2 regions of the Streptosporangium sp. NPDC048886 genome follow, and region 1 is predicted to be linked to the other one. Evidence: riboswitches for the same ligand, from Rfam matches in the RefSeq annotation. Region 1 holds a riboswitch; the other holds the start of a gene.

Region 1 (10,991 bases):
GCCGACCGTGTGGCGGGCCAGCTCCGTCATGGTCTTGGCGGGGTTGGTCTGGAAGACCAGCCCGGGCGCGTGGGACGACGATCCGCCGGTGACCGGCACGGTGCCCTGGTCGACGACGGTGATGTCGCTCCAGCCCCTCGCCGACAGCTCGTCGGCGAGGGCCGCCCCGACGACTCCGGCTCCGATGACGACGACGCGCCGGCCTGCCATGCCCACCTCCGCCGTTGCGCGATCCAGAACATGGAGCGCCTCCCGCAACAGATTCTCCCGGGGTGGCAGGACTGTCAAGGAACGGGCGGGCGGCCTCCGCGGCGCGGGCGGTGACCCCGGCGCCCCCGGCGGTGCGGGCCAGGCGGCGCAGGAGGCGCGGGCCGGGCCGGGCGGGCCGTACGGGTCAGCGGGCCGGGCCGACCGTACGGGTCAGCGGGCCGGACCCTCCCGGTGCCGGTAGAAGGCGGCGTGCTCGGCCGCGAGCGGGGTGTTGCCCAGGATCAGGTCGGCCGCCTTCTCCGCCACCATCATGACCGGCGCGTAGATGTTGCCGTTGGTCACGTAGGGCATGACCGAGGCGTCCACGACGCGGAGCCCCTGGAGGCCGTGGACCCGCATGGACAGCGGGTCGACGACGGAGAGGGGGTCGGTGCCCATCCGCGCGGTGCACGAGGGGTGCAGCGCGGTCTCGCCGTCCCGGGCGACCCAGTCCAGGATCTCCTGGTCCGTCTGGACCTCCGGCCCGGGCGACAGCTCCCCCGCGTTGAAGTCGTCCATGGCGGGCCGGGTCAGGATGTCGCGGGCGATGCGGACGGCCTGCACCCATTCGCGCCGGTCCTGCGCGGTGGACAGGTAGTTGAACCGCAGCGCCGGATGGACCCGGGGATCGGTGCCCCTGATCTTCACCGAGCCGCGCGCGTCGGAGTACATCGGCCCGATGTGCACCTGGTAACCGTGCCCGCCCACCGGCGCGGAGCCGTCGTAGCGGACCGCGACCGGCAGGAAGTGGAACATCAGGTTGGGGTAGGCGACGTCGTCGTTGCCGCGGGCGAAGCCGCCCGCCTCGAAGTGGTTGGTCGCCCCGGGGCCGCTGCGCAGAAACAGCCACTGTGCGCCGATCCACGGCCGGTTGCGCCACTTCAGCGCGGGCTGCATCGACACCGGCCGCCTGCAGCCGTACTGGATGTAGACCTCCAGGTGGTCCTGGAGGTTCTCCCCCACGCCGGGCAGGTCGTGCACGACCTCGACACCGAGCGCGCCCAGCTCCGCGGCGGCGCCGACGCCGGAGAGCTGGAGCAGCTGCGGCGAGTTGATCGCGCCGCCGCAGAGGATGACCTCGCCCGCCCGGACCGTCCGGCCGTCGCACTCCACGCCGACGGCGCGCCCGCCCTCGAACAGGATCCTCGTGACGAAGGCCCGCGTCCTGATCTCCAGGTTGGGACGCCGTTTGACGGGGTGCAGGTAGGCGCGGGCGGCCGACAGCCGGCGCCCCCGGTGGATGGTGCGGTCGAAGCGGGCGAACCCCTCCTGCCGGTATCCGTTGACGTCGTCGGTCAGCCGATGGCCGGCCTGCTGCACCGCCTCGAAGAAGGCCGTGAACAGCGGGTTGCGCACCGGCCCGCGTTCGAGCACCAGCGGCCCGTCGTGCCCGCGCAGGGGGTCGTCCGGATCGGCGGCCAGGCAGTTCTCCATGCGCTTGAAGTACGGCAGGCAGTGCGCGAAGTCCCAGGTCCCCATGCCCGGGTCGGCCCCCCAGCGCTCGTAGTCCAGGGGGTTGCCCCGCTGGAAGATCATCCCGTTGATGCTGCTGGAGCCGCCCAGCACCTTGCCCCGGGCGTGGTAGATCCGGCGGCCGTTCATGTGCGGCTCGGGCTCGGACTCGTACTTCCAGTCGTAGAAGCGGCTGCCGATGGGGAAGGTCAGCGCGGCGGGCATGTGGATGAACACGTCCCAGAGGGAGTCCGGGCGGCCGGCCTCCAGCACCAGCACTCGGTTGGCGGGGTCGGCGGACAGCCGGTTCGCCAGCGCGCTCCCGGCCGATCCGCCCCCAACGATGACGAAGTCGTACATGTCTGCCTCGTCTCGCTCACAGCAGGGGTGATAGCAGAGATCGTAGTGAATAGCGCAATAAGTCGCACTATACGCAACCAATTCCGCCGGACGCGTTGGACGCGCGTTCCGCGCAGCGCCTACAGTCCCGCTATGGGCAACGATTCCTCCGGTGACCGGGCCGACGGCGGCGGGGTGCAGTCGGTCGACCGGGCCATCAGCATCCTGGAGATCCTCTCCCGGCGCCGGGAGGCGGGGGTCAGCGAGGTCGCCGGGGAGATCGGCGTCCACAAGTCGACCGCCTTCCGGCTGCTCGGGGCGCTGGAGACCCGCGGCCTGGTCGAGCAGGCCGAGGACCGCGGCAAATACCGCCTCAGCTTCGGGATCATCCGCCTGGCGGGCGGCGTGGCCGCCCGGCTGGACCTCACCCAGCAGAGCCGTCCCGTCTGCCGCCGCCTGGCCGAGGAGATCGGCGAGACGGTGAACCTCGCCGTGCTCCGCTCCCACTACGCGGTCAACCTGGACCAGGTGCGCGGGCCGTCGGCGGTCACCACGCAGAACTGGGTCGGGCAGCTCACCCCCCTGCACGCCACGTCGAGCGGGAAGGTCCTGCTGGCCCACCTCGACGGCCGCCACCGGGCCCGGCTCATCGCCGCCGCCGGGCTGGAGAGCTACACGCCCGCCACGATCACCTCGGCCGCCGTGCTGGAGGAGCAGCTGGAGGAGACCCTGCGCAGGGGTTACGCGGTCACCGTCGAGGAGCTGGAGATCGGGCTGAACGCCATCGCCGCTCCTGTCCGGTCCCACGACGGCGAGATCGTCGCCGCGGTCAGCGCCTCCGGCCCCGCCTACCGCCTCAGCCAGGAGCGGATGCACGGGCTCGCCCCGGTGCTGACCGCGGGGGCCGAGGACATCAGCCGCCGGCTGGGCTACGCCGCTCGATCCTGACCACGACGCTCTTGGAAGTGGGGGTGTTGGAGGTCTCCGCGACCGAGTCCAGCGGGACGAGCACGTTGGTCTCGGGGAAGTAGGCCGCGCAGCAGCCCCGCGCGGTGGGGTAGGCGACGGCGCGGAACCCCTCGGCCCGGCGCTCCCCGTCGGGCCACTCGCCGACCAGGTCCACCATGTCGCCGTCGGCCAGGTCCCGCTCGGCCAGGTCGTCGGGGTGGACGAAGACGACGCGGCGGCCGCCGCGCACGCCGCGGTAGCGGTCGTCCATGCCGTAGATCGTGGTGTTGTACTGGTCGTGGCTGCGGACCGTCTGCAGCAGCAGCCGCCCCGCCGGGACGCGCAGCACCTCCAGGGCGTTGACGGTGAAGTTGGCCCGGCCGGTCTCGGTCGGGAAGCGCCGCTCGTCGCGCGGCGCGTTGGGCAGGGCGAAGCCGCCGGGGGCGCGGACGCGGGCGTTGAAGTCGCCGAACCCGGGCACCACCCGCGCGATGCGCTCGCGGATCGCGTCGTAGTCGGTCTCGAACTCCGCCCAGGGCACGTGGGGGTCGGCGCCGAAGAGCTCCCGTGCCAGCCGGCAGACGATCGCCACCTCGGGCAGCAGCTCCGCCGAGGCCGGCCGGAGCCGGCCCCGGGAGGCGTGCACCAGGCCCATGGAGTCTTCGACCGTGACGAACCGGTCGCCGTCGCGCTCGGTGCGCCCCAGTGCCGGCAGGATGAGCGCCTGCTCGCCGCAGACGGCGTGGGAGCGGTTCAGCTTCGTCGAGACCTGCACGGTGAGCCGGGCGCGGCGCATCGCCGCCTCCGTCACCGCCGTGTCGGGGGTCGCCGCCACGAAGTTGCCGCCCATCGCGAAGAACACCTTGGCCTGTCCCGACCGCAGCGCCCTGATCGCCTCCACGGTGTCCAGGCCGTGGTGGCGGGGCGGCTCGAAGCCGAACTCCTCGCGCAGGGCGTCGAGGAAGGGCCGCGGCGGCTTCTCGTTGATGCCCATGGTGCGGTCGCCCTGGACGTTGGAGTGCCCGCGCACCGGGCAGACCCCGGCGCCCGGCCGCCCCACGTTCCCGCGCAGCAGCAGGAAGTTGACCACCTCCCGGATGGTGGCGACGGAGTTCTTGTGCTGGGTGAGCCCCATCGCCCAGCACACGATCACCGACCGCGCCCCGAGCACCTCCCGCGCGGTCTCCTCGATGGCCGGGCGGTCCAGCCCGGTCGCCTCCTCCACCTCCGCCCAGTCGAGGTCGCGGACGCTCTTGGCCCAGCCGTCGAAGCCGTGGGTGTGCTCCTCGACGAACTCGCGGTCGACCACCGAGCCGGGGGCGGCGTCCTCGGCCTCCAGCAGCAGCCGCGACAGCCCCTGGAAGAGCGCGAGGTCGCCGTTGAGCCGGATCTGCAGGAAGCGGTCGGCCAGCGTCGTGCCGCGCCCCAGCACCCCGGAGGGCCGCTGCGGGTTCTTGAAGCGGAGCAGGCCCGCCTCGGGCAGCGGGTTGACCGCGATGATCCGCGCCCCGTTCCGCTTGGCCCGCTCCAGCGCCGACAGCATGCGCGGATGGTTGGTGCCGGGGTTCTGGCCGACGACGAAGACGAGGTCGGCGTGGTGCAGGTCCTCCAGCGACACCGTGCCCTTGCCGATGCCCAGCGTCTGGTTGAGCGCCGAGCCGCTGGACTCGTGGCACATGTTGGAGCAGTCGGGCAGGTTGTTGGTGCCGAAGCGGCGCACCAGGAGCTGGTAGGCGAACGCGGCCTCGTTGGAGGTGCGGCCGGAGGTGTAGAACACCGCCTCGTCCGGGCCGCCGAGGGCGCGCAGCTCCCGGGTGACGATGGCGAACGCCTCCTCCCACGTCACCGGCACGTAGTGGTCGGACCCGGCGGGCCTGTGCATCGGCTCGGTGAGCCGTCCCTGCTGGCCCAGCCAGTAGTCGGTGCGCCCGGCCAGCTCCGCCACGGTGTGCGCGGCGAAGAAGTCGCGGGTGACCCTGCGGGTGGTGGCCTCCTCGGCCACCGCCTTGGCGCCGTTCTCGCAGAACTCCGCCGGGCTGCGGTGCTCCCCCTCGGGCCACGCGCAGCCCGGGCAGTCGAAGCCGTCCTTCTGGTTGACCTGGGCCAGGGTCAGGAGCGTGCGGCCGGCGCCCATCTGGGCGTAGGACGTCAGCAACGACCGGGCCACTCCCGGCATGCCCGCCGCCCACTGCTTGGGCGGGCCGACCTCCAGGCCCTCCTCGGTGACGTCCTCGCGCGGGGCCTTCCTGGCCATCCCGGCGCTCCCTTCTTCCCGGTGCCCCGGCTTCCCGGTGCTCTTCCTGGTGCCCCGGCCGGGCCGGCCGGCCCCCCAATCTACGCCGACGCCGGTCCCAGCCGGGCGAGGACCCAGTCGTGGAAGGCCCGGATGTGGTGCTCGCTGGGCACCAGCACCCCGCCGCGGGCGTAGGCGCGGGAGCCCATCGCCGGCTGGCACCGCTCGCAGGCCGCAAAGTCCTGGACGTTGACCCGGTGGAAGAGCTCGACGGACGGCCCCAGGTCCGCGCCCCGCTCGACGACGTCGCGGTGGAAGAGCCAGTCGCACTCGACGACCGTCCGCCCGGCCGCCAGGGGGAACATCCGGTGGACGATCACGTGGTCGGGCACCAGGTTGACGAACACCTGCGGCCTGATGGTGATCGCGTAGTAGCGGCGGTCCTGGTCCTCGCTCACGCCCGGGATCCGGTCCACGCCCTGGGACCCGTCGACCGTGAAGCCCCGGACGTCCGCGCCGAAGCGCGCGCCGTGCCCCACGAAGGACTGCGCCGCGTAGCCGCCGGCGAACTCCGGGAGCACCCCGACGAGTTCGGGATGGATGGCGGCGCAGTGGTAGCACTCCATGAAGTTCTCCACGAGGAGCTTCCAGTTCGCCTTCACGTCGTAGACGATCCTGCGGCCCACCTCCAGGTCGCCGACGCCGTAGTTCTCGATCAACCCCTCCTCGCCCAGCCGGGTGACCACCGCGCCGACCACGTCCGCCTCGAACGGCGGTGGATCGTCGGCCAGGCAGAGCCACACGTAGCCGAGCCACTCCCGCACGTGGACGCCGACCAGCCCGTAGGCGGCCCGGTCGAGGTCGGGCATCGCGGCGAGGTTCGGGGCGGCGACCAGCCGGCCTTCGAGGTCATAGGTCCAGGCGTGGTAGGGGCACCGGAAGGTCCGCCGCACCTCGCCGGACTCCTCGGTGCGGAGCCGGGCGCCCCGGTGGCGGCAGACGTTGAGGAAGGCGCGGACGGAGCCGTCCCGGGCCCGGGTGACCAGGACGCTCTCCCGCCCCACCTGGACCGTCCTGAAGGCGCCGGGCCTGCCCAGGTCGGCGGCGCGGACCGCGCAGAACCACATCGACTCGAAGATGCGCTCCTGTTCCAGGGCGAAGACGCGCTCGTCGGTGTAGTGACCGCCGGGCAGGGTGGCGATCAGGCTGGGGGGCGGGCTGCTCGCGGTCACGATGCCTCCTTCTGGCGACGGGCCGTCCGATGCCGAGCCGGCGGGCCTCACCCCCGGGGAGGGCGGCGAGAGAGCGCGCAGGGACCATCGCGACCAGCCTGGTTTCGCAAAACGGAACGGCCAGCGCTATACGCAACAACGTGAACCCGCGAGCCCCTCTTGTCAAGAGCCGACACGGAGCGCGGGGCGCCCCCGGGATCTCCGCTCGTCCCTCCCGGTGGACCCGGCGGGGCCGGTGGGACGGCCCCTTCCCGCCGGGCGCGGTCGGCTTCGCCGCGGCGGCGCCGCTCTTCTACGGCATGCCGAACAACGACTCCGGGCCGGTCGAACATCTCGCCGACGGCGCCGTCGAGCTCGGCGTCGAGGCCGTGATCGTCTCCCCGCGGAAGGACGCCTGGCCGTACGCCTCCGCGCCGAGGATCCGGCTGACCGGCCGGTAGCGGGTGGTGCGGCCGGGGGCCGTGACAGGCGTGCCCTCTGATCCATGGCGGTCGGCGGCGGGCGGCAGGGGATGGAGCCCGACGAGCTGTTACCCTACTCGCGACGCGGGGTGCCCCGGCAGGTCCGGGGCTGAGATCACACCCGTCGAACCTGATCTAGTTCGAACTAGCGAAGGGACGTCATGTTCTGCGACGACGTCTGGGCACGCTCCACCGCACTGCTACGGGCCATCCACGAGCACCCCTTCAACGCCGCGCTCGGCGAGGGCACACTCGACCGCCGGCGCTTCGCCTTCTACATCGTGCAGGACGCCAGATACCTCGAGGCGTTCTCCAAGGCGCTCGCCACCGCCTCGGTGCGGGCCGGCGACCCCGAGGAGGCCGCGTTCTGGTCGAGCAGCGCGCACGCCGCGCTGGCCGCCGAGCGGACCCTGCACGAGGGTTACCTCGAGGAGTACGGTCTGAGCGCCGCCGACCTCTCGGGCATCCGTACCTCACCCACCTGTCTCGGCTACTCCTCCTTCCTCCAGGCCGTCGCGCTGGCCGCGCCGTACCCGGTGCTCGTCGCCGCCGTTCTGCCGTGTTTCTGGGTCTACCAGGACGTGGGAGCGGCGCTGGTGAAGCAGGTCGGCGACGTCACCGGCCACCCCTACCACGCATGGATCTCCACCTACGCCGATCCGGATTTCGCCAAGTCGGTCGAGCGGGCCAAGGAGATCGCCGACCGGCTGGCGGCCGGGGCGGACGACGAGACCCGCGCGGCCATGACCGAGGCGTTCGTCCAGGCCACGGAGTACGAGTGGATGTTCTGGGACAGCGCCTGGCGGCAGGAGACGTGGCCCACGCAACAGTGGCGGCCCGGCGGCTGACCACCGCCGTCATACCGGTGATCCCCTCCCCCGGTCGCTGAACGGCACCACCGGAGGCTTCAAGGAGGCGTGGTCGGAAGGGTTCTCCCGCTCGCGCAGGTGTGTGCCCATGGCGGTCTGTGCGGGCGGGAGAACTGCCGGGCTCGGCGGACGTTGGGCGCCTCAGGCGGGCCGGTAGGTGATCAGTCGGACCGCGGGGGCGGAGACGACGTCGACGTGGCCGGCGCCGGGCACCTCGATGTGGGCGAAGCCGCCCTCGAAGGCGACCCGGGCCTCTTCGACGCGGCCGGTGGGAGCGCCGTCGGGGCCGGTCATCCGGTAGCCCTCGACGAGTTCGACGGAGGCGGTGCGCCAGGTGAGGTTCACGCGGTCACCTCGGGGAAGTCGAGGTCGGGCTGGGCCAGGTGGTTGAAGTAGTTCGACAGGGTGTTGAGCGCGACATGGGCGACGATCTCGGCGAGCTCGGCGTCGGTCAAGCCGGCCTGCCGGGCGCGCGCCAGGCTCTCGTCGCTCACCCTGCCGCCCGCCTGGACGACCTCCCGGGTGATCTGCAGGACCGCGTCGGCGTGCGGGTCGGCGTCGTGGCCGTCGCGGGTCAGCTTCAGCTCCTCCTCGCTCAGGCCCATGCGGGTGCCCCGCATGGTGTGCGCGCTGACGCAGTAGGTGCAGCGGTTCTCCTGGGCGACCAGCAGGGCGATCTGCTCGCGCAGCCTGGCGCGCAGCACGCCCCGGGTGAGCGCGTCGCGCATCGCCAGGTAACCGCGGAGCGCGGCGGGGCCGTTGGCCAGCGCGGCGTACAGGTTGGGCACCCGGCCGAGCTGGCGTTGTGTCTCCTCCAGCAGGCCCTCGGGGTCGTCGGTCAACTGCGGCAGCCGAGGCATGGCGTCTCCCCAAAAATGGTACTGATCGGTTCCGTCTGCAGCAACGGTACTGATCAGTTCCATTTCCGTCAAGAAACGATAGAATCGCCACATGCCGACCCGAGCCCGTGAACGCCTGCTGGACACCGCCGAGGAGCTCTTCTACGCCGAAGGCGTCCGGGCCGTCGGCGTGGAGCAGATCCTGACCGTCTCCAAAGTCGGCCGCGCCTCCTTCTACCGGCACTTCCCGAGCAAGGACGACCTCGTCGTGGCCATGCTCGAACGCCGTGACCTGCGGTGGCGCCAGTGGCTGGCCGAGCGGGTCGCCGCTCACGGCGGCGGGCCGCTGGCGGTCTTCGACGCGCTGGCCGAACGGTTCGCCCGCGCCGACTTCCGCGGGTGCGCCTTCATCAACACGATGGTCGAGAACGCCGACCCCGACAGCCCCGCCCACCGGGTCGCGGCCGGCCACAAGCGCAGAGTGATCGGCTACGTCGAGTCCCTGCTCGTCGCGGCCGGCCACCGCGATCCCGCCGTGCTCGCCCGGCAGCTCGTCATGCTCATGGACGGCGCGATCGTCACAGCGCTGCGCGAGCGGTCGGCCGCCCCGGCCGGGCAGGCCCGCGCCGTCGCCGCGGCCCTGCTCGCCGACGCGGCGGAGGGTTAGCACGCCGACGCGGCGGAGGGCTCCGAGGGCTGGAGCGGAGGGCTAGAGCCGATCCTCGCGGGCAGGGGACAGGCACTCCGTTCCACGAACCTCAGGAGGTGACGCGCATGACGGCCGACATCCCGATCGTCGTGATCGGTCTGATGGGCGCGGGGAAGACCAGCGTGTCACGGCTGCTCGGCGAGGCCCTCGGCAGACCCGTGCGCGACAGCGACGAATACCTCCAACAGCGCTACGGCGCCACGGCCGCCGAGATCGCCGCCGGTGACGGCGCCGAGGTGCTCCACACCAGGGAGGCAGCCCACCTGCGGGAGGCGCTCGCCGAACGGCCCGCGCCGGTCATCGCCGCCGCGGCCAGCGTGCTCGACGACCCGCGCTCCCGGGCCGAGCTGAAGCCGGCCCTGGTCGTGTGGCTGGACGCCACGCCCGAGTTCCTCGCCGAGAAGATCAAGGCCAGGTCCCACCGGCCGCGTTTCGGCAAGGAGCCGCTCGCGCTGGCGTCCGAACTGCACGAGCGGCGGGCGGCCTCCTTCGCCGAGGTGGCCGACCTGCGCTTCCAACGGCCCGAGATGTCCAAGCACGAGGTGGCGCAGGCCGTACTCGACCATCTGAAGACGTCGGCCACGTAGGAGGGGAGGCCGCGGCGGCGGGAGGTCAAAGCGAATCTGACCGAGGCCCGCCGCTCCGATGACCGTCGGCGGGGCACAGCCATGGGGTGAACAGCGGACGCCCCGCCCTCGGCGCGGTGAGGGACGCGGCGCGGCGCGGGCCGTCCCCGGGCGGCCTCGACGTCCTCGGCGTGCTCGGCGGGGGCCTGTTGCTGGCCGTGATCGCCGCGCAGGTCGCGTCGGGGCTGCAGCCCCGGCCGATCGGGCTGGCCGGCGTGGTCGTGCTGCTGCTGGCGGCGAGCGCCCTGGCCTTCGCCGCACGGGCCCATCCCCTCCCCCGGGCGGCCTCGGCGCTGGGCGCCGCGGTGGTGACCGGGTACGCCGCCGAGTGGGTCGGCGTCAGGACCGGGCTGCCCTTCGGGGAGTACGGCTACACCGGGCTGCTGTGGCCGCAGCTCGGCGGGGTTCCGGTGGTGGTGGCGCTGGCGTGGGGCGGCATGGGCCTGGCGGCCCACGCGACGGCCGCGGCCGCGGCCGCGGCGCCGGGGAGCCGGGCGGCGCGGATCGGGCTGGGGGCCCTGGCGCTGACCGCGTGGGACCTGTTCCTCGATCCGCAGATGGTCCGGCTGGGCCTGTGGACCTGGCACGACCCCGGCCTCTACCGGGGGGTGCCGGTCAGCAACTTCGCCGGCTGGCTGGTGGTCTCGCTGCTGGTCATGGCCGTGATCGAGGCGGTCCTGACCGATCCGGGCGCCAGGAGCGCCGGGCTGGTCGCGATCTACACGGCGATGGCGTTCATGGAGACCCTGGGGTTCGCGGCCGTCTTCGACCCGCCGGATCCGCTGGTCGCCACCGTGGGAGGAGCCTGCATGGGCCTGTTCTCCGTGCTCGCCTGGAGGCGTGCGTGGCGGAGGTGATCGTGGTCGGCGGCGGCGTGGGCGGCATGGTCTGCGCCCTGCTGCTGGCCCGGCAGGGGCACCGGGTCCGCCTGTACGAGCGGCGGGACCGGCTGGGCGGCAAGCTCGCCGAGCACGCGCGCGACGGTTTCACCTTCTCCGTCGGGCCGTCCCTGCTGACCCTGCCCGGCGTCTTCG
Region 2 (10,991 bases), on a different contig from region 1:
GCGCCAGCGCCAGTTCTTCTCCGCGGTGGTGAACAAGGCGGCCAGCCCCGGAGTGCTGATCAACCCCTTCCGCTCCGTCCCGCTCGCGCTGAACGCCGCCGACTCCGTGTCCGTCGGCGAGGAGACCGGCGCCTTCAACCTGCTCTCCCTCGGCCTCGCCATGGGCGACAACCCGGTGACCACGGTCGTCCCGGTCGGCTCGCTGCCGACCATCAACGGCCAGTCGGTCGTCAAGTGGGACCGGGCCAAGGCCCTGCGCATGTTCCAGGCCCTGGCCCAGGACAAGCCGGTCCCCAAGGACGCCCTCGGCAAGTAGCGGCCCGCCGCGGCCCCGGTCCGGCGTCCCGGCCGGTCGCCTGGCCCGCCGCCTTCCGGGGCCGGTGTCACGGATTCCCGGCCCGGCCCTGACCCGGCCCCGGCCGGGGCGGTGGCTCAGGTGGACGCGCTGGTGGAGGCGGCGACGGTTGCGGCGATCACGCCGGCCATGACGGCGGCGTTGATCGCGGCGATGGTCTTGGCGACGGCCTCGCCGGCCCAGTCGCCCTCGGTGATCTCCTTGATGCGTTCCTTGCTCGCGCCCGGGAACGCCTTACGGTCGATCTTGGACGCGTGCAGGACGGCGATCAGCACGGCGATCCGCCTGTCGGGGACGGCTCCGGACAGCACGCTCTGGACGCGCTCGCGGACGGCCAGCTCGACGCTGGGGTCGCGCTCCGGGTAGCGGGTGCTGGGGAAGATCCCGAGGATCTTCCGCGTCTCCTCGCCCAGCACGCCCCGCTCGGCCAGGCGGGAGAGCAGGCGCTTGCGGAGCTTGGCCGAGTGGAGCTTGTAGATCCACCAGTCGGGCTTGCGCTCCTTGGTGTCCGCGGCGATCCTGGCCAGCGTCGCGTCCAGCTCCTCCTCGCCGAGAGGGGTGGGGTCCAGGACGGTCACCTTCTTGCCGGCCAGGTCGATCCGGCCGTTGACGGTCAGCTCCGCCAGGAGGGCGCCGCCGAGCGCGGCGTCGAGCTCCGACGAGCTGACCAGCTGCCTGCCCTCCGCTTCGCTGTAGGCGAGCAGGAGAACTTCTTCGGCGATGGTCGTCATGCTCCGACCTTATGCCGTGAGCCTTATGCCGTAAGCACTACGTAAGCGCTGACGGCGGCCGGCCGGGATAATTTCGCACCAGGGCCTGGAGACGCTTCGAGGATCGGCCCCGGAGGACATCATGCGGATCAGAAGGCTGCTCCGGCACCCGGCGACCTGGGTGGTCATGACGTTGGGCGCCGTCGCGTTCGGCGTCGCCCTGTATCTGTTCCAGCCCTGGCGCCTGTTCACCACCGTCGAGGTGGACGAGGCCGTGCCGGTCGCGGTGGCCCCGCGGACCGCGGCCCCGGAGACCGCCGTCCCGCCGGGCACCTCCCCGCAGGCCACGGCCACTCCGTCGCGGGGCGGGCCCGGGCAGGCCGCGGAGGGGCCCGAGACTCTGGCCACGGGCACGTTCGTCTCGCACGAGCACAGCACCGAGGGCAGGGCCAGGGTGCTCGAACTGGCCGACGGGAGCCGGGTGCTCAGGATCGAGGACCTGGACACCTCCGACGGCCCCGACCTCCGGGTCTGGCTGAGCGACCAGCCCGTCAAGGAGGGCAAGGCCGGGTGGTTCAACCTCGACGACGGCGAGCACCTCGAACTGGGCGAGCTCAAGGGCAACCGGGGCAACGCGAACTACGCCATCCCGGCCGGGGCCGACCTGGACAGCCTGAAGACCGTCACCATCTGGTGCAGGCGCTTCAGCGTCTCCTTCGGCGCCGCGGCTCTGGCCTGAGACGGGCGCCGAGGCTCCGGTCCGGGCTGCCGGTGCCGCCCTGGGCGGAGAACGGGGCTGGGACCTCGGCCCGAGCCGGGTGCTGGGGCTCCGGTCCGGGGGCGGCGGTGCTGCTCTGGGCCGGGGCCGGCGGTGCTGCCCTGGGCTGAGATCGGCGCCGGGGTTCCGGATTGAGACAATGCTCGGCTTATGAGCATCTCTGCGGAACTCCACGTCATCGGCCGCCCGCTCGTCGAGGCCCAGCTCGCCCACCCGACGGTGGTGGGGATCGCCCGGGGAGACCTGCCGGAGCCGGTGTTCCGGTCGTGGCTGGAGCAGGACTACCTGTTCCTCCTCGACTACGTCCGGGTGTTCTCCCGGCTGGCCTGGCAGGCCCCCGACGGGCACCTGGGTGATCTGGTGGACCTGGCCCACGCCACCTTCCACGAGGAGCTGAACCTGCACCGGTCGCTGTCGGCGGGCTTCGGCGCCGACCTCGACAGGGCCGAGAAGGGGCCGGCCTGCGCCGCCTACACCTCGTTCCTGCTCGGCTCCGCGGCGGACTACGCCGACGGCCTGGCCGCGCTGTATCCCTGCATGTGGGGCTACTCCACCCTCGGCCGCGTCCTCGCGGAGAACCCCCCGGCCGAGCCGCGCTACCGGGCCTGGGTCGACACCTACGCGCATCCCGACTTCGCCGCGCTGACCGGACGCATCGCCGTGATGATCGACGAGGCCGTGCCCGACCTCGGCCGGGCCAAGGAACTGTTCACCGAGGGGATGGCCCACGAGCTGGCCTTCTGGGACGTGCCCTGACCTGGTCCTCCGGGGCCGGTCCAGGTGGCCCGCGCGCATATGTTGGCGGGGTCACGGGCGGACGAGCCGCTTTACCCCCCATCTGGTGACGGACTTGAAAGAATGGTTGTCATGAGTGTTCCTGAGGTCGATGCGCGGAACGTGCCGGACGGTGCGTTCCTGCTTGACGTACGAGAGAACGACGAGTGGCGGGCCGGGCACGCGCCGGCGGCCGTCCACATCCCGCTCGGCGAGCTTCAGGCCCGGGTGGACGAGGTGCCGAAGGACGCGCCCGTCTACGTGGTCTGCCGCGTGGGCGGCCGTTCCGCGCACGCCGCCGCCTGGCTCGGGCACGTCGGCTGGGACGCGATCAACGTGGGCGGTGGCATGCAGTCCTGGGAGTCCGCCGGCCGTCCGATGGTCAGCGAGAGCGGGCAGGACCCGTTCGTGGCCTGACCCGGCCCTTGCGCAGAAGGGAGGAAATGACATAATTCACGGCGAATCATTTACCGCGGGAGCTCGGGCGCAACCGGGCTGAGAGGGCGGAACCACGTAGAGGGCCGGGCAGGCCCTCCGACGCGCCGCCGACCGCATGAACCTGTCCGGGTAATGCCGGCGTAGGGAGCTTTCCATGACGTCTGACGTCATCGATGCCAAGCATGCCGAGGCGCCTCTCACTCTCGACCAAGCTCCGCCGAAGACCCTCGGCGCGCTCGACCAGGGCGCGTTCTGGGCCAATCTGGGCGTCAGCCTGCTCGGGTTCTCCTTCGCGCTCTTCCTGATCAACCCGCTGCTCGACGACAACCCGCTCACCTTCACCGCGGCGCTGGTCGCCTCCCTGGTCGGCAGCCTCATCGGCACCGCCATGGTCGGCCTCGCCGCGGTCCCGGGCGCACAGACCGGCCAGCCCGCGATGGTGCTGCTGCGCGGGCTGTTCGGCGCGAGACTCTCGGCCGTCCCGACCGTGCTCAACATCATCCAGATGATCGGCTGGGGCGCGTTCGAGCTGTGGGTCGTCGCGATGGGCGCGCAGGCGATCTTCGGAACGTCCGTCCCCTACGCGGTCTGGGCGATCGCGGCCGGGGTCCTGACGACGGCGCTGACCATCTATCCCCTGGGCGCCATCCGGTTGATCCGGCGGTTCGTCACGGCCGGCGTGATCATCTCGGTGGTCTGGTTCGCGGTGGTGTTCGTCCGCGAGACTCCCGCCCAGACCGGCGGATCCTGGGACGCCTTCGCCTCGGCCGTCGACTTCGTGATCGCCCTGTCGGTGTCGTGGGTGCCGGTCGCGGCGGACTACGCCAGGCACTCGCGCTCCAGCCGCGCGGCCTTCACCGGCGTCGTCGGCGGCTACACCGTCGCCCAGGTGGCGTGCCTGGCCGTCGGCGTCTACGCGGTGGCGCTCGCCGGCCACGGCGCGGTGCTGGGCCAGCCGACCGCCGTGTTCGCCCCGTTCGTGGCGGCCCCGCTCGGCGCGCTGTTCTTCGGCGTCCTCGTGCTGCGCGAGACCGACCAGTCGTTCGCGAACGTCTACTCCACCGCGATGTCACTGCAGAACCTGATGCCCCGGGTGGACCGCCGGATCTTCTCCGTGGGCATCGGAGTGCTGACCACGGGCATGGCCCTCGTCGTCGACGTCAACTCCTACGGGGCCTTCCTCGGCATCATCGGCGCGGTGTTCGTGCCGATGCTCGGCGTGCTGGCGGTCGACTACTTCCTGCTCGGCCACGGCAAGGACTGGGACACCTCCGAGAACGCGCCCTCCCGCTGGCTCATGGTGGTCCCGTGGTTGCTGGGCTTCGTCACCTGGTGGCTGCTCGCCGCGCCCTCGTCCGTGTCGTGGTGGGCGGCGATCTGGAACTGCGTCCGGGACGCCGTCGGCTTCACCCCGCAGCCGTGGATGAGCGCGGCCGTCGGCGCGTTCGTCGTCTCCGGCCTGGTCACCCTCGGCCTCGGCGCGCTCCGCCGCCGCCGGTAGCGGGCGGGGCCGCCCGCCCGGGTCCCGGGGCTACGGGGCGCCGGGCGGCCGGCGCCGGCCGGCCCCCTCGACGCGCAGCAGCCGCTCCTTGGCGGTCGCCCCGCCCGCGTAGCCGCCGAGGACGGCCTCGCTCTCGACCACCCGGTGGCAGGGCACGATCACGCAGACGGGGTTGCTGCCCAGCGCGTTGCCGACCGCGCGCAGCGCCCGCGGCCGGCCGATCCGTTCGGCGATCTCGCGGTAGGTGGTCACCGTCCCGTACGGCACGGCGATCATCTTCTGCAGCACGGTCCTGGCGAACGGGGTCGCCAGCCGCAGGTCGGCCGTGATGGTGAAGGCGCGCAGCCGTCCGGAGAAGTAGGCGTCCAGCTCCCGGCGGACCGGGTCGAGCCGCCGCGCGTCCGGCCCCATGAACGAGCCGACCTCCCTGCTGACGCGTTCGAAGACGACGTTCTCGTCCTCGTAGCTGCACGCCACCACCCCCCGGTGCGTCACCGCCAGGACGAGGCGCCCCACCGGGCCGTCCAGGGTGCCGAACGCGATGTCGGGGTGGGTGTTCCCTATGTAGTCGGGCGAGGTCACCCGTAGCAGCGCGTCGATGTCACCGGATGACATGGCCCCACCCTTTCGTATCCAGGCGTGTGGTGACCGCAGCGTATCGGACGGATCACCCCAACGAGTGTCAGCACATGCGGACGAAAGTGCCAAGATCAGGCCGGTTGACACGGCACTATGGGTGTGTGGGTGAGATCAGGGCCGCCAGTGACGACGGCATCGGCCGTGCGGTCGTCGCCGGCGCGCCCAACGCGATCGTCGCCCTCGACCGGGACCAGACGGTCCTGGCGTGGAATCCCGCCGCCGAACGCCTGTTCGGCTGGCCGGCGGAGGAGCTGCTCGGCCGCCGCGCCCCGGTGGTGCCCGAGGAGCTGATGGCCGAGCACAACGCGGTCCTGGAGCGGGTCCGCACCGGCGGCCAGGTCTCGCTGCGGACCAAGCGGTTCCGCCGGGACGGCAGCCTGGTCGACGTGCGGGTCGACACCAGCGCGCTGCGGTCGGAGGCGGGGGCGCTGCTCGGCTACGTCAGCGTCTACCACCTGACCCAGGACGACGAGACGGCCCAGGACCGGGTCGTCCGCCGGGCGCAGCTGGTCCGCAGGCTCACCGACGTGGTCGCCGACATCAACGCCGAGCGGGAGCTGCCCGCCGTCCTCGACCGGATCGCCGCCAGCCTCGCCGAGCTGACGGGGGCCGACGCGGGCGGGTTCGTGCTCATCGAGGGCGACCGGGTCCGTCTCGTGGCCAGCCACCGGCTCCCCGACTCGCTGCGCGACTCCACCGCCGACCTGCGCACGAGCCTGGTCGGCAAGCTCCTGCGCACCGGCCGGACCGTGATGCTGGAGACCGGTGACCAGGCCCGGCTGGACGAGCTGATCTGGTCGCAGCTGCCCGGCCTGCACACCATCGCGCTCGGCGTCGCGGCGGTGGGCGGCCGGCCGTACGGCGCGCTGTACGCCCTGTTCGCCAAGCGCAAGGCCGGCCACGTCGAGCTGGAGTTGCTCGAACTCCTCGCCGGGCACGCCGGGATCGCCGTCGGCAACGCCATGGCCTACCAGGAGGCCGTACGGCAGCGCGCCCACGAGCGGGCGGTGTTCGACGCCAGCGCCGACGGCATCGCGGTCCTCGACAGCACCGGCCGGGTCATCCAGTGGAACCCGGCGGCCGGCGAGCTGACGGGCTTCCCCGCGGCCGAGGTGATCGGCGGGCCGCCGCCGTTCCCGCTGCCGGAGCCGGGTGACAAGCTCACCCTCCAACTGCCCTCGGGCGCCTGGCTGGACGTGCTCTGCGCGGAGATCGTGGAGACGGGCGAGATCGTGGTCGACTTCCGCGACGTCACCCGGGCCAAGGAGCTGGAGGAGGCCAAGGACCTCTTCCTCGCCACCACCAGCCATGAGCTGCGCACCCCGATCACGGTGGTGCGCGGCTTCGCCGGCACGCTCGACTCGCGCTGGGACAGCATGACCGACCTCGAGCGCCGGGCCGCGGTGCACACCATCGCCGAGCGGGCGCGCTCCCTCGGCCAGCTCATGGACCACGTGCTGCTGGGCTCCCGGGCCGGGGCGGGCGAGCTCACTCTCAAGATCGAGGGCTTCGACCTCGGTGAGCTGCTCCGCACCGCCACGCTGGGCCTGCCGGTCCTGTCGGACCTGCACCGGGTCGAGGTGAGCGTCCCCGGCGACCTGCCCCTGGTCTCCGGCGACGCGCTGGCCACCGACATCATGCTCGGCCAGCTCCTGGAGAACGCGTTCAAGTATTCGCCGGACGGCGGCCTCATCAGGGTCGAGGCCTGGGCGGCCGGCGACCGGGTGGTGGTGGTCGTCGACGACGAGGGCGTGGGCATCGCCCCGGCCAGCAGGGAACGCGTCTTCGAGCGCTTCGTCCAGGGAGACAGCGGCGACCGCCGCCGGTTCGGCGGGGTCGGCCTGGGCCTCTACATCGTGCGCAGCCTGGCCCAGGCCCAGGGAGCCGAGGTGTCGGCGCACCCTCGGCCGGGCGGCGGCACCCGCATGCGCCTGGCCCTGCGCATTGCCGACACGCCAGGCGCCCTTACCTAAGTGACACGCCGATGCGGTAACGACCCGGTAACGGATGAGCTGATCTATTGTCGAATGTGCACAAGCTGTAATTGGCGCCCGGTTTCTAAGACCATCTAACGGGGCATTTCGGTCGTACTGGGGTGTGTTCCTCAGGGGGGAACAGGGATACGGGGAGGTGAGTGCGTCGAGCGTCGTGTTGTTGCCGTATGCACCGTCCAGCGTCGCCGTCGCACGCCAACGCCTCTGCTCTGACCTGCAGGAATGGGGGGTCTACGAGACCGCGATAGATGATGCGGTCCTCGTGGTGAGCGAGCTGCTGAGCAATGCGCTCCGGCACGCGCATCCTTTACCGTCCGGTCAGATCAGGGTGGCGTGGCGCTGGACTGACGGATACGTCGAGGTTGCGGTGAGTGACGGAGGAGCCGCCACGGAGCCGCGCGCCGGACGGCCCACGCTCTCCTCACTGGGGGGCAGGGGTCTCGGCATCGTCGAATATCTGGCCGCCAAATGGGGGGTCAGGCACGACGGTGAGATCACCACTGTCTGGGCGGTGGTCACGACTGTCAGCACTGTGAGTAACGGTAACGGTCAGGTTTCCATGCCCGAGCCCGCGCTGCGGGAGTGCGGATAGGTCCTGTCCCGCTTCATCGCCGTGAAGCGGGACAAGATCGTGATCACTCTCAGGCGGGTGCCGGACGGTACAGCAGCGCCCTCTCGCCGGCCGTCCACGCCGTGGTGACCAGCAGATAGATCCCGGCCGCGAGCGGGAGCACGGCCGCGGCCAGCACCGTCGCGTACGGCAGGAGCGGCATCACCCTGCGGAGCGCCTCCGGCTGGACCTGGTCGCCCATCGTGCGCCGCATCCGGCGCGATGTGATCGACGCCACGGCGAGCAACAGCAGGAAGAGGCCGGCGAAGACCAGGGTCGGCCCGCTGAGCAGGCCGTACCCGGCGACCGCGCCGGCCAGCTGCTGGCCCAGCGGCACGCCGAACAGCCCGTGGGTGAGCAGGGCGTTCGCGTGCCCGGCGATCACCGAGGAGGTGAAGACCCGGTACGTCACCATGAGGAACGGCAGCTGGGCCAGGCCCGGCAGGCAGCCGGCCAGCGGGGAGGCCTTCTCCTCGGCGTAGAGCGCGGCCAGCTCCCGGCGGAGCCGCTCGGGGTCGCGGCCGTGCCTGCTCCTCAGCTCCTGGAGCCGGGGGGCCAGCCGTGCCCTGACCCGCTCGCCCCTGGCCTGCATGACGCTGAGCGGCAGCAGCAGGAGCCGGACGCCGAGGGTGAACAGGACGATCGCCGGCGCGGTGGAGCCCAGCGGCCCGGCGAGCGCGGTGATGAGACCGGCGGTGAACTCGATGACGGGGTCGAACATGGGAGCCCTTCTGACTGGTGTGGGATCAGCACAGAAGGCGCCCGCGATCCGGACGTGTCGACGCGGTGCTACGCGGGCGCCGGGCCCGCTGACGGTGCTCTCGGCCGGGACCGCCCGGCCGCGTCGGGGTCGCGCTGCCGGACGAACAGGGTCCGCCTGGCCCGCTCGCGCCGGGACAGCGGCGCTCCCCGCCCCGCCTCGGCGGCGAGGGGCAGCACGCGCAGCGCCCAGGCGAGCAGGAGCACGCCCAGCCCGACCACGGCGGTCGCCGTCACGGCGCCGCCGCCGTCGAAGATCCAGACCGACAGCGTCTGGAGGGCGAGCAGGAGGCTCACTTGGCGAACTTGCCCGCGACCGTGACCACGGCGACGACCACGAAGGCGATCAGTGCCAGCACGACCAGGAACTTCAGCAGCCCGAACAGCGCGGGCAGCACGAGCCCGAACACGACGTAGAGCGCGAGGATGACGCCCAGGACTGCCATCACGGTACGACTCATGAGGCCACCGTACGTCCGGCGACCGGCCCGATGGAGGCCGGAAGCATAACGATCCAGTGCTTACGGAGTGGTGACGCGGCCTAGGGATCGGCCGTGCCCGGGCCTACCGTGGAGACCATGAGCACGCGGATTCTGGTGGTCGACGACGACCCGACGGTGGCCGAGGTCGTGGCCCGCTACCTGGAGCGCGACGGCCATCTGGTCGAGTGCGTGGGAGACGGCGCCGAGGCGCTCAGGCGCGCGCTGTCCAACCCCCCGGACCTGCTGGTGCTCGACCTCATGCTGCCGAAGATGGACGGGCTCCAGGTCTGCAAGAAGCTCAGGGAGCGCTGGCCAGTCCCGGTGATCATGCTGACCGCGCTGGGCGAGGAGATCGACCGGGTCGTGGGCCTGGAGACCGGCGCCGACGACTACGTCACCAAGCCGTTCAGCCCCCGCGAGCTGGCGCTGCGCGTGCAGTCGGTGCTGCGGCGGGCACGCGGCGCCTCGGTGCCGGCCGGGACCGGCGTGCTCAGGGACGGCGCCCTCGTGGTCGACGTCGGCGCCCACGAGGTGCGGCTCGGCGACGACCAGATCACGCTGACCGCCCGGGAGTTCGACCTCCTGGCCCATCTCATGCGCAACCCCCGCCAGGCCTTCAGCCGCTCCGCCCTGCTCGACCAGGTCTGGGGGTGGTCCTTCGGCGACTCCTCCACGGTGACCGTCCACGTCCGCCGCCTCCGCGAGAAGATCGAGCCGGACCCGACCGCCCCCCGGCGCATCGTCACGGTGTGGGGCGTCGGCTACCGCTACGAACCCCTGACGCAGACATGATCCCCGAGATCCTGCTGATCGTCGTCGTCACGGCCGGGCTCGGCCTGCTGGTGGCCCTGGCCGGGCTCGGTGTGATGCGGCTGCTGCGGGAGCGGTCGATCGGGGTGATGCTGGCGGTGGTCGCCGTGGTGACGGTCCTGGCCACGGTGGGGGGCGTGGTGGCCATCACCCTGAAGATGATCATCGAGGGCACGCCCAGGGACATCGTGCTCAGCGTGGTCGTGGTCGGCGGCCTGGTCGGCCTGGGGGTCGCGACGGTGCTCGCCCGCCGGGTCGTGGCGGCCAGCCGCAGGCTGGTCGCCGCCGTGCACGCCGTACCGCCCTCGGGGGAGTTCGTGCCGCCCCGCGGTCTGCCCGCGGAGCTCGACACCATCGCCAGGACGCTGGAGCAGGCGTACGAGCGCCTCCGCCTGGGCCACGAGCGCGAGCGCGCCCTGGAGAGCTCCCGCCGCGAGCTCGTCGCCTGGGTCAGCCACGACCTGCGCACCCCGCTGGCCGGCATGCGGGCCATGGCCGAGGCCCTGGAGGACGGGGTGGTCGCCGACCCGGGGACGGTGCGCCGCTACCACACGCAGATCCGCCTGGAGGTGGAGCGGCTGTCGGGCATGGTGGACGACCTGTTCGAGCTGTCCAGGATCCACGCGGGCGCGCTGCGCCTGTCGCGGCGGCGGATCGGCCTCGGCGACCTGGTCGCCGACGCCCTGGCCGGGGTGGAGCCGCTGGCCCGGGCCAAGGGAGTACGGCTGGCGGGCCAGGTCGACCAGGCGGTCCCGGTCCAGGCCGACGCCGGGGAGCTGTCCCGGGCCCTGCGCAACCTGGTGGTCAACGCGATCAGGCACACCCCGGGCGACGGCACGGTCCGGGTGCGCGCGCTGGCGGAGGGCGGGGTCGCCCGCCTGCAGGTCGCCGACTGCTGCGGCGGCATCCCGGCCGACGACCTGCCCCGCGTGTTCGACGTCGCCTTCCGCGGCGAGGCGGCCCGGACCCCGACCGCGGACGGTACGGGAGCCGGGCTCGGCCTGGCGATCGCCCGCGGCATCGTCGAGGCCCACGAGGGGGCCATCGACGTCGTCAACGCCGGGCCCGGCTGCCGGTTCGAGATCCGGCTCCCGCTGTCCGGCTGAGCCCCGGCCGCGGTCGGGTCAGGCGGTCATGTCTC

Evidence for each region. Region 1 has a riboswitch for thiamine pyrophosphate ahead of ACZ6R6_RS29020 (TenA family protein). Riboswitches for the same ligand answer to the same signal wherever they lie in the genome.
Region 2: linked by a shared signal. The riboswitch ahead of ACZ6R6_RS38830 (purine-cytosine permease family protein) and the one ahead of ACZ6R6_RS29020 (TenA family protein) in region 1 are both predicted to bind thiamine pyrophosphate.

Annotation. Positions count from the first base shown of each region.
Region 1 covers NZ_JBVJHH010000025.1:85,656-96,646, reverse strand. Annotated here, with positions in the region: gene ACZ6R6_RS29050 (GcvT family protein) at 1-210, opposite strand, end outside; gene betA (choline dehydrogenase) at 421-2,061, opposite strand; gene ACZ6R6_RS29040 (IclR family transcriptional regulator) at 2,194-2,988, shown strand; gene ACZ6R6_RS29035 (FdhF/YdeP family oxidoreductase) at 2,954-5,242, opposite strand; gene ACZ6R6_RS29030 (aromatic ring-hydroxylating oxygenase subunit alpha) at 5,323-6,453, opposite strand; gene ACZ6R6_RS29025 (hypothetical protein) at 6,594-6,893, shown strand; TPP riboswitch at 6,990-7,088, shown strand; gene ACZ6R6_RS29020 (TenA family protein) at 7,076-7,762, shown strand; gene ACZ6R6_RS29015 (hypothetical protein) at 7,925-8,128, opposite strand; gene ACZ6R6_RS29010 (carboxymuconolactone decarboxylase family protein) at 8,125-8,643, opposite strand; gene ACZ6R6_RS29005 (TetR/AcrR family transcriptional regulator) at 8,735-9,289, shown strand; gene ACZ6R6_RS29000 (shikimate kinase) at 9,397-9,918, shown strand; gene ACZ6R6_RS28995 (carotenoid biosynthesis protein) at 10,005-10,814, shown strand; gene ACZ6R6_RS28990 (phytoene desaturase family protein) at 10,802-10,991, shown strand, end outside.
Region 2 covers NZ_JBVJHH010000043.1:21,676-32,666, reverse strand. Annotated here, with positions in the region: gene ACZ6R6_RS38855 (LCP family protein) at 1-316, shown strand, start outside; gene ACZ6R6_RS38850 (GOLPH3/VPS74 family protein) at 433-1,086, opposite strand; gene ACZ6R6_RS38845 (DM13 domain-containing protein) at 1,208-1,804, shown strand; gene ACZ6R6_RS38840 (TenA family protein) at 1,994-2,599, shown strand; gene ACZ6R6_RS38835 (rhodanese-like domain-containing protein) at 2,702-3,034, shown strand; TPP riboswitch at 3,080-3,219, shown strand; gene ACZ6R6_RS38830 (purine-cytosine permease family protein) at 3,210-4,556, shown strand; gene ACZ6R6_RS38825 (methylated-DNA--[protein]-cysteine S-methyltransferase) at 4,587-5,171, opposite strand; gene ACZ6R6_RS38820 (PAS domain-containing sensor histidine kinase) at 5,246-7,168, shown strand; gene ACZ6R6_RS38815 (ATP-binding protein) at 7,326-7,781, shown strand; gene ACZ6R6_RS38810 (YidC/Oxa1 family membrane protein insertase) at 7,831-8,520, opposite strand; gene ACZ6R6_RS38805 (DUF6412 domain-containing protein) at 8,589-8,855, opposite strand; gene ACZ6R6_RS38800 (hypothetical protein) at 8,852-9,019, opposite strand; gene ACZ6R6_RS38795 (response regulator transcription factor) at 9,137-9,832, shown strand; gene ACZ6R6_RS38790 (sensor histidine kinase) at 9,829-10,956, shown strand; gene ACZ6R6_RS38785 (hypothetical protein) at 10,983-10,991, opposite strand, start outside.